One region of the Micromonospora sp. ATLC16 genome, then DNA from elsewhere that is predicted to be linked to it. Evidence: riboswitches for the same ligand, from Rfam matches in the RefSeq annotation. Region 1 holds a riboswitch; the other holds the start of a gene.
What was found. Region 1 has a riboswitch for S-adenosylmethionine ahead of AC2CHE_RS25820 (ABC transporter substrate-binding protein). Riboswitches for the same ligand answer to the same signal wherever they lie in the genome.

Region 1 (7,101 bases):
GTTGACCGGAGCCGCGCTGCTACGGCTGCCGGCCCTGCTCGTCGTCGCCGGGGTGGTGACCGCCCTGTTCGGCACGCTGCCGCGCTGGTCGGTGGCGTCGAGCTGGGCGGTGCTCATCGTGTTCCTGCTGCTCGGGCAGTTGGGCGCCGCGCTGGACCTGCCGCAGGCGGTGCTGAACCTCTCGCCCTACACCCACGTGCCGTCCGCCCCCGCCGTCGACGTCACCGTCCTGCCCCTGGTGGTCCTCACCGCCGTAGCCGCCGTACTGCTCGCCCTCGGCCTCACCACCTTCCGCCGCCGCGACACCCCCACCTGAGCCCACCTGATCCGTCTTGATCGTTTGCAGCCGAGTGACTCGACACGCCGCTGCCATGGTCAGTGCTCGGGGTGCCGGTCAGCGCCGAGCACGCCGGGTTCCACGGAGGACACGATGTGCGGCGGGGCCGCCAGGCGGTGCCAGCGCAGTTGCGTGATGGCGTCGAGGACGTCACGCGCAGCGGCTGCCGTGGCACAGTCCGCCGTGCGGCAGATCGGGCAGGTGCCTTCCGACGACTCATGATCTCGGAGGGTTCGGCGAGCCGTGAGGGCGAGCCGGTTGAGAATCTGGGCCAGGGACAGCAGCGGCGCGGTCATGTTGCCGGCACTCCGAGGTCGGCCGCGAGTTGGACGATCGTCATCGGGGCGTGCCGGCTCTGGAGCACCCGGGCGAGCAGATCGCGGGCGGCGGGTCGGTGCCGCACCTCGGCGGGTGCGATGCTCTCGGCTTGCCGCAGGGTCCGTGCGGCGCTCGTGTGATCGTGGGCGTGCAGGTGCGCGCGGGCGGCGTCGATCAGGTGGGCGGCGCGATGCTCGACGGGTAGCCACCGCCAACCGTCGCGTCGGACCGTCCTTTGATGCCAGGCGACCGCCGCACCCGCGTCGCCCAACTCCAGTGCCGCCACCGTCCGCGCTGCGGTGACGGCGGTAGGCCCGAAGGCGGTGCGATGATGGTCATGACCGTCGCCCACCCGGTCGCCTAGGTCGGCGGCCTCGTCGAGCAGGTCGGCGGCGCCGCGCTCGTCACCGTCGCAGGCCGCCGCCAACGCGCCCTGCACGAGCAGCGTGCCGCACAGGGACAGCTGCCCCGACGGGCCACCGCCGAGGTCTGGCGGGGCGATCCGGTACGCGGCGGACCGCATGGTCGACACCGCCGCGCGCGTCTGCCCGGTGGCGCGCAACACCTGCCCGAGTTGCACTGCCGCCGTTGCGGCCAGCACCGCGTCGCCGGTGGCAAGCGTCATCGCCCGATCGGCGGCCAGCCAGGCCAGCTCGGTCTCACCGAGCTTCGTCAGCAGCGCTGCACCGATGCGGTATGCCTCCACCAGCGGTTCGCGCCCCGGTCCCGGCTCGCGGGCGTAACCACGTTGCGCCCCGCCGATCAGCCCGGGCAGCAGGTCGATCAACTGGGGGTACCGTGCGTGCTGGTAGGTGGTCCAGGCGTGAACCACGCTACGCGCCACCTGAGCTGCCGCCGGTATGTCGCGGCCCGGCACCCGCCGGCCCACCGCGATGTCGTACGCCGACAGTGCCGCCCGGATCCGCTCCACACCCGCCGCCCGCTCGCTGACGGCGGCGGGACGGACATCGCGGCCCAGCAGCACCGACTGATCGACCCGCAGCACAGCGGCGATCTCCGCGATCGTGGACACCTTGTCCAGCGACCGGGCACCGCGCTCGACCTTGTCGACCCAGCTCTTCGACTTGCCCAGCCGGTCGGCGAACAGTTGCTGCGACATCCGCCGTCGCCCCCGCCAGTACGCCACCCGCCGACCGATCGGCAACCCGTCACCCACGCCGCCACCGCCGATCCGGCACCGCCCGGGTCGTCTCCTCGACAGGTATCCGCTCCGCCTCGGCCTGCGCGAGCAACCGAAACCGCGCCGCTTCCCGCTCGGCCGCCTCGATCCGCTCGCCCTCACCGGGCGTGCCGGGCTTGTTCTGGCCGCTCATCCCCGACTCCTCCGCGATCAGAAGCGCCAGCAACTCTCTGCCGCTACCGTCTGACTACGCTAAGCAATCGAGCGTTCGAGTCTGGGGTACGCGGCGTACCCGGTGACGAGGCGTACCTAAAGGTCGGAGGCACCGATTCGACGTGCGAGGTCGACCGCCTCGGCGCGGATCGCCGCCGGTGCTTCGTGGCACAACCGGGTGACCATGTCCTGCGCCGCCGGCGAGTAGCGGACGGTTTCCGGTGACGTCGCCTCGGCTCGCACCAGTAGGTGCAGGGTCGCTTCTCTCGCGCCCTCCAGGTCGGCGGAGCGTGCCAGCTCCACGTAGTGCCGGCCTCGGCGCTCTGTCGACGGGATCGACGCCGGGTCGAGGGCGTGTGCGCGGCGCTGCGCCTCGTCCGGATCTCCGAGGTCCACTGCGCACATGACGGCGTACACGTCGATCAGGGGCCGCGACACGCGGGTCCGTAGGCCAACGAAGCCCTCGGGCAGCGCCCGGTCGACGATTGACCGAGCGGTGTCCCAATCCGACCACGCGCCCTGGTCGCCGGTCCGAGCGCGGGTGAGGGCCGTGCAGAGGTGCAGGTCGGCGAGCATCTCCGCCCATTCGGCACCGCCATCCGCCACGCGTGGTTCGATAAGCCCGCGCGCTTCCCGAAGCCGCTCCAGTGCTTCATCTCCGCGACCCACCGAGCGCAGCAGGTGCGCGGCATACCAACTCGCCTGTGCGATAGCCAGCGGGTAGTCCGCGTCCAGGGCGGCGGTCATCCCGCGATCGACTGTCAACCAGACCAACTCACGGTCGCCGTGCCATGCCAGATATGCCTGAGCGAGATGGTTAGCCTGTGCGAGCAGAGCGAGGCTCGCCCGTCGATCATCACCGGAATGCAGCCGAGCCGCCCGCTGGGTGGCATTTAGCAGGCCGGGCAGGATTTCCCCCGCCGCCGTGCGCTGGTGTCGAGACGTGTGCCAGGTCTGCCATGCGGAGTCAACCGCACCACGGAGATACTCAGTGCTCTCCGGCTCGCCGTCGAGGACAATGTGCCAGGCGGTCAACGCACGACGGACCTCGTGCACTGCGGGATGACTGACCCGGCCATCGAGAGACAGTGCCACGGACGGGCCGAAGAGGTCACCAAGATCCCGAACCCCGAGGTGCGGCGCCAACTGCTGCGCGGCACGCAGGGTCAACGACCGGCGACCGTTCTCGATGAACTTCACAGTGGTCGCTGACAGTCCGCTCAGGTTGGCGAGGCGCTCGCGGGATAGCCCCGCTGCTCGACGTAGCCGCTCGACACGCTGGCCCGGCCTGGGGTGCTCTTGACTGGTCACGACCGACACCTCATTCGATGGGGTACATCGTGTACCTCACGGTACGCGCAGCTCCCGGCGATAGGAAGAGTCAGGAGTCGATCACCAGCTCACAGCACCTGGGACAGGAAACGGCGTAGCCGGGAGTGCTGCGGCGACTCGAAGACGGCCTGCGGCTCGCCGGCCTCCAGCACCACCCCGGCGTCCATGAAGGCGACGGTGTCGGCGACCTGGCGGGCGAAGCCCATCTCGTGGGTGACGACCACCATGGTCATGCCCTGTCCGGACAGCTCCGCCATCAGCGCCAGCACCCCCTTCACCAGTTCCGGGTCCAGCGCCGAGGTGGCCTCGTCGAAGAGCATCACCTGCGGCCGCATGGCCAGTGCCCGGGCGATGGCCACCCGCTGCTGCTGCCCGCCGGACAGCTGCGCCGGCCGGGCGTCGGCCTTCGCGGCCAGGCCGACCCGGTCGAGTTCGGCCCGGGCCCGGGCCACCGCCTCGTCCTCGCCGAGCTTGCCGATGCGGCGCAACGGCAGGGTGATGTTGCGCAGCACGCTCATGTGCGGGAAGAGGTTGAACTGCTGGAACACCATGCCGATCCGCTGCCGCAGGGCGTCCGGGTCGTCGCGCAGCACACTGCGCTCGTCCAGCAGCACGTCACCCCGGTCCGGTTCGAGCAGCCGGTTGACGGTGCGCAGCAGGGTGGACTTGCCCGACCCGGACGGACCGATGACGCACGCGGTGCCGCCGCGTGCCACGTCCAGGTCCACCCCGCGCAGCACCCGGTGACTGCCGAAGGCCAGGTGGACGTCGCGCAGGCTCAGACTGACCGAGGTGTTCATCGTTGGTTGCCTCCGGCGGCGCCGGGCAGCGCCAGGTCCAGGTCGTCGGGGTCGTCGGTCGGTCCGGTCGTCGGCCGGCCGTGTCGCAGCCGCCGGTCGATCCAGTTGACCGCGTGGGTCAGCGGCACGGTCAGTGCGAGGTAGAACAGCCCGGCCAGCAGCAGCGCCGACTGGTTTCCGGTGTTGGCGGCGTAGTCCTGCCCGATCCGGAACAGCTCGCGCTGGCTGGCCAGCAGGCCGAGGAAGTAGACCAGGCTGGAGTCCTTGATCAGGGCGATGAGTTGGTTGACCCAGGCCGGCAGGATCCGCCGGATGCCCTGCGGGATGACCACCCTGCGCATCGCCTCGCGCCAGGAGAAGCCCAACGCGCGGGCCGCCTCCAACTGGGTGGCCTCCACCGACTGGATGCCCGAGCGGAAGATCTCCCCGAGGTACGCCGAGGCGATGAGCGACAGCGCCAGGATCCCCAGCGGGTACGGGTTGGGCCCCCACAGCTGCATGCCCAGCGGGGCCAGCCCCACGCCGATCAGCAGGATCGTCGCCGCCGCCGGCAGGCCCCGGAACACGTCGGTGTACACCCGAGCCGGCCACCGCAGCCAGCGGGTGCGCGAGATGCCCGCCACCGCCAGCACGATGCCCAGCGCCGAGCCGAGCAGGGCGGCGCTGACCGCCAGGATCAGCGTGTTCGGCAACCCGACGGTGAGCATCTCGGGTAGCGCCTCGCGCATCGACTCCCAGTCGAAGAACGTCTCCCACAGGGTGCGCAACGGATCCACGGTCAACCTCCGTCCTGCTCGCTCGTCGTCCTAGCTCAGGAAGCGGCCGACGCCGACGGCGCCGCCGACGGTGCGGTCACCGCACCGCTGCCCGGGGTGAAGTCGGCCGGGATCGGCCGGCCCGGGTAGTACTGCTCCTGAAGGCGGGTCCAGGTGCCGTCGGCGATCACTTCGTCGAGCGCCTTGTTCAGCGCCTCGCGCAGCGCGTCGTTGCCCTTGGCGAAGGCGTACGCGGTCGGGGCCGGGCTGAGTTCCTTCGCCGCCACCGCGATCGTGCCGCCGCTGTCCGCCGCGGTCTTCTCCCCGATCTCGGCGGGGGCGATCCACGCGTCCGCGGTACCGGCCTTGAGCTGGTTGATCGCGCCGTTGTAGTCGGGTACCCGGACCGGGTCCAGCCCCTTGTTCGTGGCGTAGTCGTCCTGGACGGTGCCCTGCACGACCACCACCCGCTTGCCGGGCAACTCGTCGAAGCTGCGCAACGTCGATCCGGCGGGCACGTCGAGCCCGAAGTAGCCGAAGTCGTACCCGTTGCCGAAGTCCACGGTCTTCTTGCGCGCCTCGGTGATGGTGATCGAGGAACTGCCGACGTCGAACTTGCGGTTGCCGACCTGGGCGAGCAACGCCGAGAAGTCGGTGCCCACGAACTCGACCCTCAGGCCGAGTTTGTCGGCGGCGGCAACCAGCAGGTCATTGTCGAAGCCGGTGAACTCGCCGTCCTTCAGGTACACGTTCGGCGGGGCGTCGGTCAGTGTGCCGGCGCGCAGCACGCCCGGCTGCGACAGGCCGTACGGGTTGTCGGCCGCGCTGCCGGCGGAGTCCGAGCCGCAGGCGGTCAGGGTGGCGGCGCCGAGGATCGCGGCGGCGCCGACGGCGGCGGCCCGGGTAAGGGCAGGAAGGAATCGCACAGGTGTCTCCTGGTTGAGCTGCGGCGGGCACGGACGTGCCGCACCGACGGTCCGCCGCTGGGCGGACCGCTGGGATGAAATCGGTGGCAGAGCGGGAAAGGAGCCGGTAAGCGGTTGGTGACCGGTGGCGCCGCGGTCAGCTACACGCGGCGCTACACACCCGCATCATGTCGACGTGCCGACGCCGGGTCAGGCCCGGGCGGGCCACAGGTCGATCGGGGTACGACATGGTGCTCCTCAAGGTCGTGATGACCTGGGAACCCAGGCCACGCTTGCACCGGAGAACGCTCCGGCGCCTGGTCCTCACCCGGGGCACCCCTGCGCGGAGGAGGGTTGCCGGCCAGCGAGCCGGGGCTTGACGCTGGCACTCATGACCTGCGCCGACGCTACCAGCCCCCGCCCACCCACCGTCCACCCCTTATGACCCCCCTCACGCCGCCCCCTCACCCCGACCCCCCGCACGCCGAGCCAAGTTGACCATGAGGTTGGCGGCATATTTGATCTCCGCCGCTGCCGCTAACCTCATGATCAACGCGGGCGGGGTTGGCGCGTACGACGGTTGGGGGTGTTGCCGGGGAAGTGCGTGATCCTCTACGGTCTGGTCAGCGGTGGGCGGTGCGGTCCGCATCCGAGAAGCCACCGCCGGTGATCCGTCACGTGGGCCGGGAGGGTGGAACTCTCAGGTCCGATGCGCGTGGCGGGTCGGGCCGGCGGTCGAACCCCCAACCGTGCGGTGGCGCGTCGAGGCGCCGGGCCGGCGGTGGACGGGGCGCGGACATCCACCCGGGAGCACCCGTGTATCTCACCCCCCACGAGCAGGACCGCCTGCTCGTCCACGTGGCGGCCGATGTCGCCCGGCGGCGCCGCGAGCGCGGCCTGCGCCTCAACTATCCGGAAGCCGTCGCGGTGATCACCGCCTTCCTGCTCGAAGGGGCGCGCGACGGTCAGTCCGTCGTCGACCTGATGGCCGCCGGACGCACCGTGCTCGGCCGCGACGACGTCCAGGACGGCATCCCCGAGCTGCTGAGGGAGGTGCAGGTGGAGGCGACGTTCCCGGACGGCACCAAGCTGGTGACGGTGCACCACCCGATCCCGTGATCCCCGGGGAGATCCTGCCGGCCGACGGACCGGTGGAGATCAACGCCGGGCGCCCGGTGACCACGCTGCTGGTGGTCAACACCGGTGACCGGCCGGTGCAGGTCGGCTCGCACTACCACTTCGCCGAGGCCAACCCGGCGCTGGACTTCGACCGGGACGCCGCCTGGGGGCAGCGCCTCGC
Region 2 (7,101 bases), on a different contig from region 1:
TGGGGCTGACGCAGCCGACCGCGGGGGAGATCTACGTCTTCGGGCACCGGCTGGTGCCCGGCTCGCCGGTGTTGTCGCGGATCGGCGCGCTGGTGGAGGGGCCGGGGTTCCTGCCGCACCTGTCCGGCCTGGAGAACCTGAGGGCGTACTGGCGGGCGACCGGCCGGCCGGAGGGCGACGCCCACTTCGAGCAGGCACTGGAGATCGCCGGGCTGGGTTCCTCGGTGCACCGGCCGGTGCGTAAGTACAGCCACGGCATGAAGCAGCGCCTCGCCATTGCCCAGGCCATGCTCGGTCTGCCGGAACTGCTGGTGCTCGACGAGCCGACCGACGGGCTGGACCCGCCGCAGATCGCCGAGATGCGGCGGGTGCTCCAGCGGTACGCCACCGATGGGCGCGCGGTGCTGGTCTCGAGTCACCTGCTCGCCGAGGTGGAGCAGACCTGCACCCACGCCGTGGTGGTGAACAAGGGTCGGATCGTGGCCTCCGGACCGGTCGAGGAGATCGTCGGCGACTCGCCCAGCGTGCTGTTCGAGGTGAGCGACCCGACCGCGGCCCGGACCGTGCTCGACGGCCTCGGTGGCGTACGGGTGCTGGACGACGCCGACGGGCAGTTGGTGGTGGACACCAACGGCACCGCCCGCAGCGAGGTGGTAGCCGAGTTGGTCCGGGCCGGGATCGCAGTGGACCGGGTGGTGCCCCGGCGCCGCCTGGAGGACGCCTTCCTCGCTCTGGTGGGCGAGAACTCTCGGGGAAGCGGGGACCGGTGATGGCGGGATCGACTGTCGAGCCGACGCGGGACACGACCGGCGTCGCCGCCTCGGGAGCGGCGGCGGGTTACCGGCCCGCCCGGACGCTGCCGTTCGGTGCCGAGTTCCGCCGGCAGGCGTCGCGCCGGCGTACCCAGTTGGCGCTCGGCTTCATGGTGCTGCTGCCGCTGATCATCCTGATCGCGTTCCAGTTCGACACCAACGACGACGACAACGGTGGGGGCGAGTTCGGCAGTCTGATCGATCTCGCCACCTCAGGTGGGCTGAACTTCACCCTGTTCACCATCTTCGTGTCCGCCTCGTTCCTGCTGGTCGTCGTGGTCGCGCTGTTCTGCGGCGACACGGTGGCGAGCGAGGCGAGCTGGGGAAGCCTGCGCTACCTGTTGGCGGTTCCGGTGCCCCGGGCCCGACTGCTCGCGGTGAAGCTGCTGGTCGCGCTCGCGTACTCGGCGCTGGCGCTGATCCTGCTCGCCGGCACGGCACTGGCCATCGGCACCCTGCGCTACGGCTGGTCGCCGCTGCGCAGCACGGTGGCCGCTCAGTTGGAGCCGGGCGAGGGGCTGCTGCGGTTGCTCGCGGTGCTCGGCTACCTGGCCATCGTCCTGCTGGTGGTCGCGGGCCTGGCGTTCCTGCTCTCGGTGACCACCGACGCGGCGCTGGGCGCGGTGGGAGGCGCGGTGCTGCTGTGGATTCTGTCCAGCATCCTGGACCAGATCACCGCGCTCGGCGCGATCCGGTCGTTCCTGCCGACCCACTACAGCACCGCGTGGTTGGGACTGCTCTCCACGCCCATACAGACCGACGACATCGTGCGGGGCACGGTCTCGGCGATCTGCTACGCGACCGTGTTCTGGGGCCTGGCGTTCTGGCGCTTCACCCGTAAGGACATCACCAGCTGAGCCCGCTGCCCGCGACGCTCGGCGCGAGCCGACGGCCACCGGAGGCCGGAGTGCGGACCGTGGCATCGGAGCATCGTCGTACCCGCCCGTGGCGGCGGGCGCTCCCGCCACTCACGTAAGCAGACCACAAGGTTTACGTCGGGCTGCTGCCGCCGGAAGTTTCGGCCGCTAGACTGAGTGTGGGAGCGTTCCCAACAAGAGAGATTGCATCGACAACTATATATGAAGTCCGCATTCTGGTACCACCACCCCACTCGTAGGAGGTACCAATGCGCACTTACCGGTTCGGCGGGCCGGCTCTGTCCCTGTTCCGCATAGTCATCGGGTTGTTGTTTCTCATTCACGGCATGTCGTCCGTCTTCGGCGTCTTCGGCGGCAACCGTGGCACCGGCGAGGCGGTGCCGCTCGGCCAATGGCCGGGCTGGTACGCCGCGATGATCCAGTTGGTCTGCGGCGCCCTCGTGCTCCTCGGCCTGTTCACCCGGCCCGCCGCCCTGCTGGCGTCGGGCTCCATGGCCTACGCGTACTTCGTGGTCCATCAGCCCGAGGCGCTGCTGCCGCTGCGGAACAACGGCGAACTGTCCGTCCTGTTCTGCTGGGCGTTCTTCCTGGTGGCGGTGCTCGGACCGGGCACCTGGGCGGTGGACGCGCTCTGGCGGCGCGGGCCTGCGACGGTCGCCCTGGCCGAGGGCGAGCGGCGGTCCGTGCCGGCCTGACGGCGATGCTCAGCGGCGCCGGGGGGACGGCAACGGCGCCGCTGAGGATTCGCTCACAGGCTGGGATTGGCAGGCGACGGCCGCGTCCGGATCGCCTAGACTCGGCGGCACAACTGCATACCTCATCCAGAGGGGCTGAGGGATACGGCCCGACGACGCCCCGGCAACCACCCCGCGCGCTCACCGTTGAGCGTCCGGCGGGGCAGGTGCCAATTCCGTCCCCGCCGCAAGGTGCGATGCGGGGAAAGATGAGAGGACTTCGACATGACGTCGACGCTCGCCCCGTCCGGCATCGACACCGCCGCCAGCCCCGCCCGTGCCCTGGTCTGCCGGGCCTGTTCGGCCCGTTACCCGCTCGCCGCCCAGCACGCCTGTTACGAGTGTTTCGGCCCGCTGGAGGTCGACTACGATCCGGCCGCACTCGCCACCGTCACCCGCGAGCAGATCGAGGCCGGTCCACGCAATCTCTGGCGGTACGCCGCTCTGCTGCCCGTCGGCCAGGACCCGACCACCCGGGTCACCCTGGACCCGGGCTTCACCCCGCTGGTGGCCGCCGACCAGCTCGCCGCCGAGTTGGGCATCACCGCGCCGCTCTGGGTCAAGGACGACAGCGCCAATCCCACCCACTCCTTCAAGGACCGGGTGGTGTCGGTGGCGCTGACCGCCGCCCGCGCGCTGGGCTTCTCCCGGTTCGCCTGCGCCTCCACCGGCAACCTGGCCAACTCCGTGGCCGCCCACGCCGCCCGGGTCGGTGTGCCCTCCGTGGTCTTCATCCCCAGCGACCTGGAGCAGGGCAAGGTCGTCACGACCGCCGTCTACGGCGGCGACCTGGTCGCCATCGACGGGTCGTACGACGACGTGAACCGCCTCTGCGGCGAACTGGTCGAGACCGACGAGTTCGAGGACACCGCCTTCGTCAACGTCAACGTGCGGCCGTACTACGCGGAGGGGTCCAAGACGCTCGGCTACGAGGTGGCCGAGCAACTCGGGTGGCGGATCCCCGCCCAGGTGGTCATCCCGATGGCCTCGGGCGAGCTGCTCACCAAGATTGACAAGGCGTTCAGCGAGCTGGTGGAGATCGGCCTGGTCGAGGCACCGGCCGGTGGCTGGAAGGTCTTCGGGGCGCAGTCGGCCGGCTGCAACCCGATCGCCACCGCACTACACGCGGACACCGACGCCATCACTCCGGTCAAGCCGACCGGGATCGCCAAGTCACTGAATATCGGCGACCCGGCCGCCGGGCTGTACGCCCTGGAGGCGGTGCGCCGCACCGGTGGCTGGATGGACTACGCCGACGACGACGAGATCCGGGCGGGCGTACGCCTGCTGGCGCGTACCACCGGGGTCTTCGCGGAGACGGCTGGCGGGGTGACCGTGGCGGTGCTGCGCAAGCTTGTCGAATCGGGCCGACTGGACCCGACCGCCGAGACGGTGGTGTTCAACACCGGCGAAGGGCTGAAGACCCTCGACGCGGTCGCCGGTGAGGTCGGCCCCACCCACCGGATCAAGCCTTCGTTGCGGGCCGCTCGCGACGCGGGTCTGCTGAGCTGACGACGAACGGATGAGTAAGCGGCATTTCGCAGGGAGTGAGCGAAACACGCCGCCAAGGACTTGACGACCGCAAACGGACGGCGCAAGATGCTCCGTGCGGGAGGGCGCTTCGCCGTAGACTTTCAGTCTTTACGACCCAGCGCCGGAGGCGTTGTGCGATCGTCCCTCCCGACCAACGTCCGAGCGGGCCAGCGAAAATTCGCTGGCCCGCTCGCCTGTCGCTGGCGCAGGCTGCCGTCATGACCATCACCGTCACCCCGTTCGGTCCCGCCGACGAGCAGGCGATCGAACATGCGTACCAGATCGGCGTGGCGCACGCCGCCGCCGACCTGCCCGACTTCCCGCCCTTCTGCCGGCAACGGTTCACCGCGATGGTGCGTCATCCGATGCCGGGTAACGCCCCGGTCAATCTGGTGGCACACATCGACGGTGAGCCGGCCGGCCGTCTCGTGCTCGATCTGCCGCAGCTCGACAACACCGAGAACGCCTCCGCCGACCTGGTGGTGCACCCGGCGTACCGGCGCCGGGGGGTGGGTCGGGCGTTGCTCCAGCACGGTCTCGCCGTGCTGCGCGAGTACGGGCGCAAGCGGGTGAGCGCGATGAGCAGGGCGCACCCGCCCGGCGCGCCCGACCGCCCCTCGGTGGCCACCGCCTTCGCCACCGCCTTCGGCGCGGTCGACGTCCTGCCCGACGTCCGGCGGCGGCTGGACGTCGCCGACCTGGATCAGGTGCGACTGGACGCGCTGTTGGCCGACGCCCGGGGTCGGGCGGTCGGTTACGAGGTGCTGCACTGGCGCGGGCGTACCCCTGACGACCTGGCCGCCGACGTCGCGTACCTCGACGGACGGCTGCTGGCCGACGCGCCCATGGGCGACCTGGCGTGGGAGCCGGAGCGGGTCGACGCCGAACGGCTGCGCGGCACCGAGCTGGCGCTGGATGCGCAGGGCCGGCGGCGCTACCACGTCGGCGTCCGCCACGAGGAGTCCGGTCGGCTGGTCGCGTGGACGCTGCTGGACGTCGGGGCGTCCGCGGACTGGCACTCCTTCCAGCAGATCACCATCGTCGACCCGGAACACCGGGGCCATCGGCTGGGCCTGCTTGCCAAGATCGAGAACCTGCGGCACCTGTTCGCCCACGAACCGGGCGTGCGGGTGATCGACACCTTCAACGCAGCCAGCAACGACCACATGATCGCCATCAACGAGCAGCTCGGTTTCCGGGTGCGGGATCGGTGGAGCAACTGGCAGCGCGACGTGTGACCGGCGGGAAACCGGTGGCGACGGCCGGCGGCGGGCGGGCAGGATCGCGCCCATGGCCATCACCGTCACCCCGTACGAGTCCACCGACGAGGCAGCGCTCGACGAGGCGTACCGCGTCGTCGCGGCGGCCCAGGCGGTCGACCTGCCCGACCTGCCGGTGGGAGACCGGGCCGAGTTCGGGCTCCTGGTCGCCCATCCGCCGCACGGCAACGTGATCCATCAGGCGCTGGCCCGGCGGGACGGCGAGGTGGCCGGCCACCTGCGGATGCGGCTGCCGCAACTGGACAACACCGGCATCGCCACCGTCGAACTGACGGTGGACCCGGCGCAGCGGCGGCAGGGGGTGGGTCGGGCGCTGCTGACGTACGCGCGGAAGGTGGCCGCCGAGCACGGCCGGCAGCGGTTGATCGGTGAGACCCCCGGGCCGTTGCCCGACGGACCGGGCCGGGACGCGCCCGGCGCGGCCTTCGCGGCGGCGGCCGGCGCGCAGGCCGCGCTGGCCGAGGTGCGGCGTCGACTGGACACCACGCGGCTCGACCAGGCGGCCCTGACCGCCTTGCACGATGCCGCCCGCGCCCGGTCTGCCGGCTACCGGACGGTGGCCTGGCGGGGGCCGGTGGCCGAGGAGTACGTGGCCGACATCGCCCGGCTCGAGAGCCGGCTGCTCATCGACGCGCCGATGGGCGATCTCGCGATCGAGGCGGAGCAGGTGGACGCCGCGCGGCTGCGGGAGATCGAGCGGATCCAGCGAATGCGGGGCCGACGGCGTTACCACGTCGGCGCGGTGCACGAGGCGACCGGCCGGATGGTCGCCTGGACGATGATCGACAGGGGCCCGTCGACGCCGTGGCACGCCTGGCAGGAGATCACCATCGTCGACCCCGCACACCGGGGGCACCGCCTCGGTCTGCTCGTCAAGGTCGAGAACCTTCGGCACGCGCTGGACCACGAGCCGGCCCTGGCCGCGATCGACACCTGGAACGCGGCGGTCAACGATCACATGATCGGCATCAACGAGCAGCTCGGGTTCCGCCCGGTCGACGCCTGGACCGATTGGCAGCTGACCATCTGAAGTTGTGACACGCCCCTACTGATCTGGGGGCTTCGTGTTGCATGATGGCGGGCATGACGGAGACCCCGCACCCCCGCTACGACAGGCACGCCGAGACTCTCAACCGCGCGCTGACCGCGATCAAGGAGCGGGGATACTGGTCGGCCTATCCGGAATCACCAAGCCCACGGGTGTACGGCGAGACCGCCGCCGCCGACGGCAAGGCCGCCTTCGAGGCGTACCTGGGCGGGGACTTCCCGCTCGACCAGCCGGGTGACGGCGATCGGGTCGCCACCGAGGACAGCCCGTTCGGCGTCGCCCTGCACGTGCGCTACCCGCACGCCGACGCCGACCAACTGGTAGCCGCCGCGTCAGCGGCGCTGCCCGCCTGGCGGGACGCCGGCCCGCAGACCCGGGTGGGTGTCTGTCTGGAGATCCTCGACCGGCTGCACAAGAACGTCTTCGAGCTGGCCAACGCGGTGCAGTTCACCAGCGGCCAGGCGTTCGTGATGGCCTTCCAGGCCGGTGGTGCGCACGCCCTGGACCGCGCACTTGAGGCGCTGGCCTACGCGTACGCGGAGATGACCCGGCACCCGGGCACCGCAGGTTGGGAGAAGGCCGCCGGGAAGGGCGACCCGCTACGGATGTCCAAGACTTTCCACGTGGTGCCCCGGGGCGTGGCCCTGGTCATCGGCTGCAACACCTTCCCGACCTGGAACTCGTACCCGGGTCTGTTCGCCTCGCTGGTCACCGGCAACCCCGTGGTGGTCAAGCCGCACCCGCGCGCCGTGCTGCCGTTGGCGGTCACCGTCCGGTACGCCCGGGAGGTGCTGGCCGAGGCCGGCTTCGACCCGA

Region 2: linked by a shared signal. The riboswitch ahead of thrC (threonine synthase) and the one ahead of AC2CHE_RS25820 (ABC transporter substrate-binding protein) in region 1 are both predicted to bind S-adenosylmethionine.

The regions. Positions count from the first base shown of each region.
Region 1 covers NZ_JBXUOW010000113.1:2,070-9,170, reverse strand. Annotated here, with positions in the region: partial or broken gene AC2CHE_RS25855 (anibiotic ABC transporter) at 1-316, shown strand, start outside; gene AC2CHE_RS25850 (hypothetical protein) at 376-633, opposite strand; gene AC2CHE_RS25845 (helix-turn-helix domain-containing protein) at 630-1,832, opposite strand; gene AC2CHE_RS25840 (hypothetical protein) at 1,825-1,989, opposite strand; gene AC2CHE_RS25835 (helix-turn-helix domain-containing protein) at 2,106-3,320, opposite strand; gene AC2CHE_RS25830 (amino acid ABC transporter ATP-binding protein) at 3,410-4,141, opposite strand; gene AC2CHE_RS25825 (amino acid ABC transporter permease) at 4,138-4,917, opposite strand; gene AC2CHE_RS25820 (ABC transporter substrate-binding protein) at 4,953-5,822, opposite strand; SAM riboswitch class IV at 6,086-6,198, opposite strand; gene AC2CHE_RS25815 (urease subunit gamma) at 6,618-6,920, shown strand; gene AC2CHE_RS25810 (urease subunit beta) at 6,917-7,101, shown strand, end outside.
Region 2 covers NZ_JBXUOW010000004.1:66,823-73,923, reverse strand. Annotated here, with positions in the region: gene AC2CHE_RS03140 (alpha/beta fold hydrolase) at 1-770, shown strand, start outside; gene AC2CHE_RS03135 (ABC transporter permease) at 770-1,669, shown strand; gene AC2CHE_RS03130 (DoxX family protein) at 1,939-2,385, shown strand; SAM riboswitch class I at 2,505-2,640, shown strand; gene thrC (threonine synthase) at 2,650-3,936, shown strand; gene AC2CHE_RS03120 (GNAT family N-acetyltransferase) at 4,176-5,195, shown strand; gene AC2CHE_RS03115 (GNAT family N-acetyltransferase) at 5,248-6,267, shown strand; gene paaN (phenylacetic acid degradation protein PaaN) at 6,321-7,101, shown strand, end outside.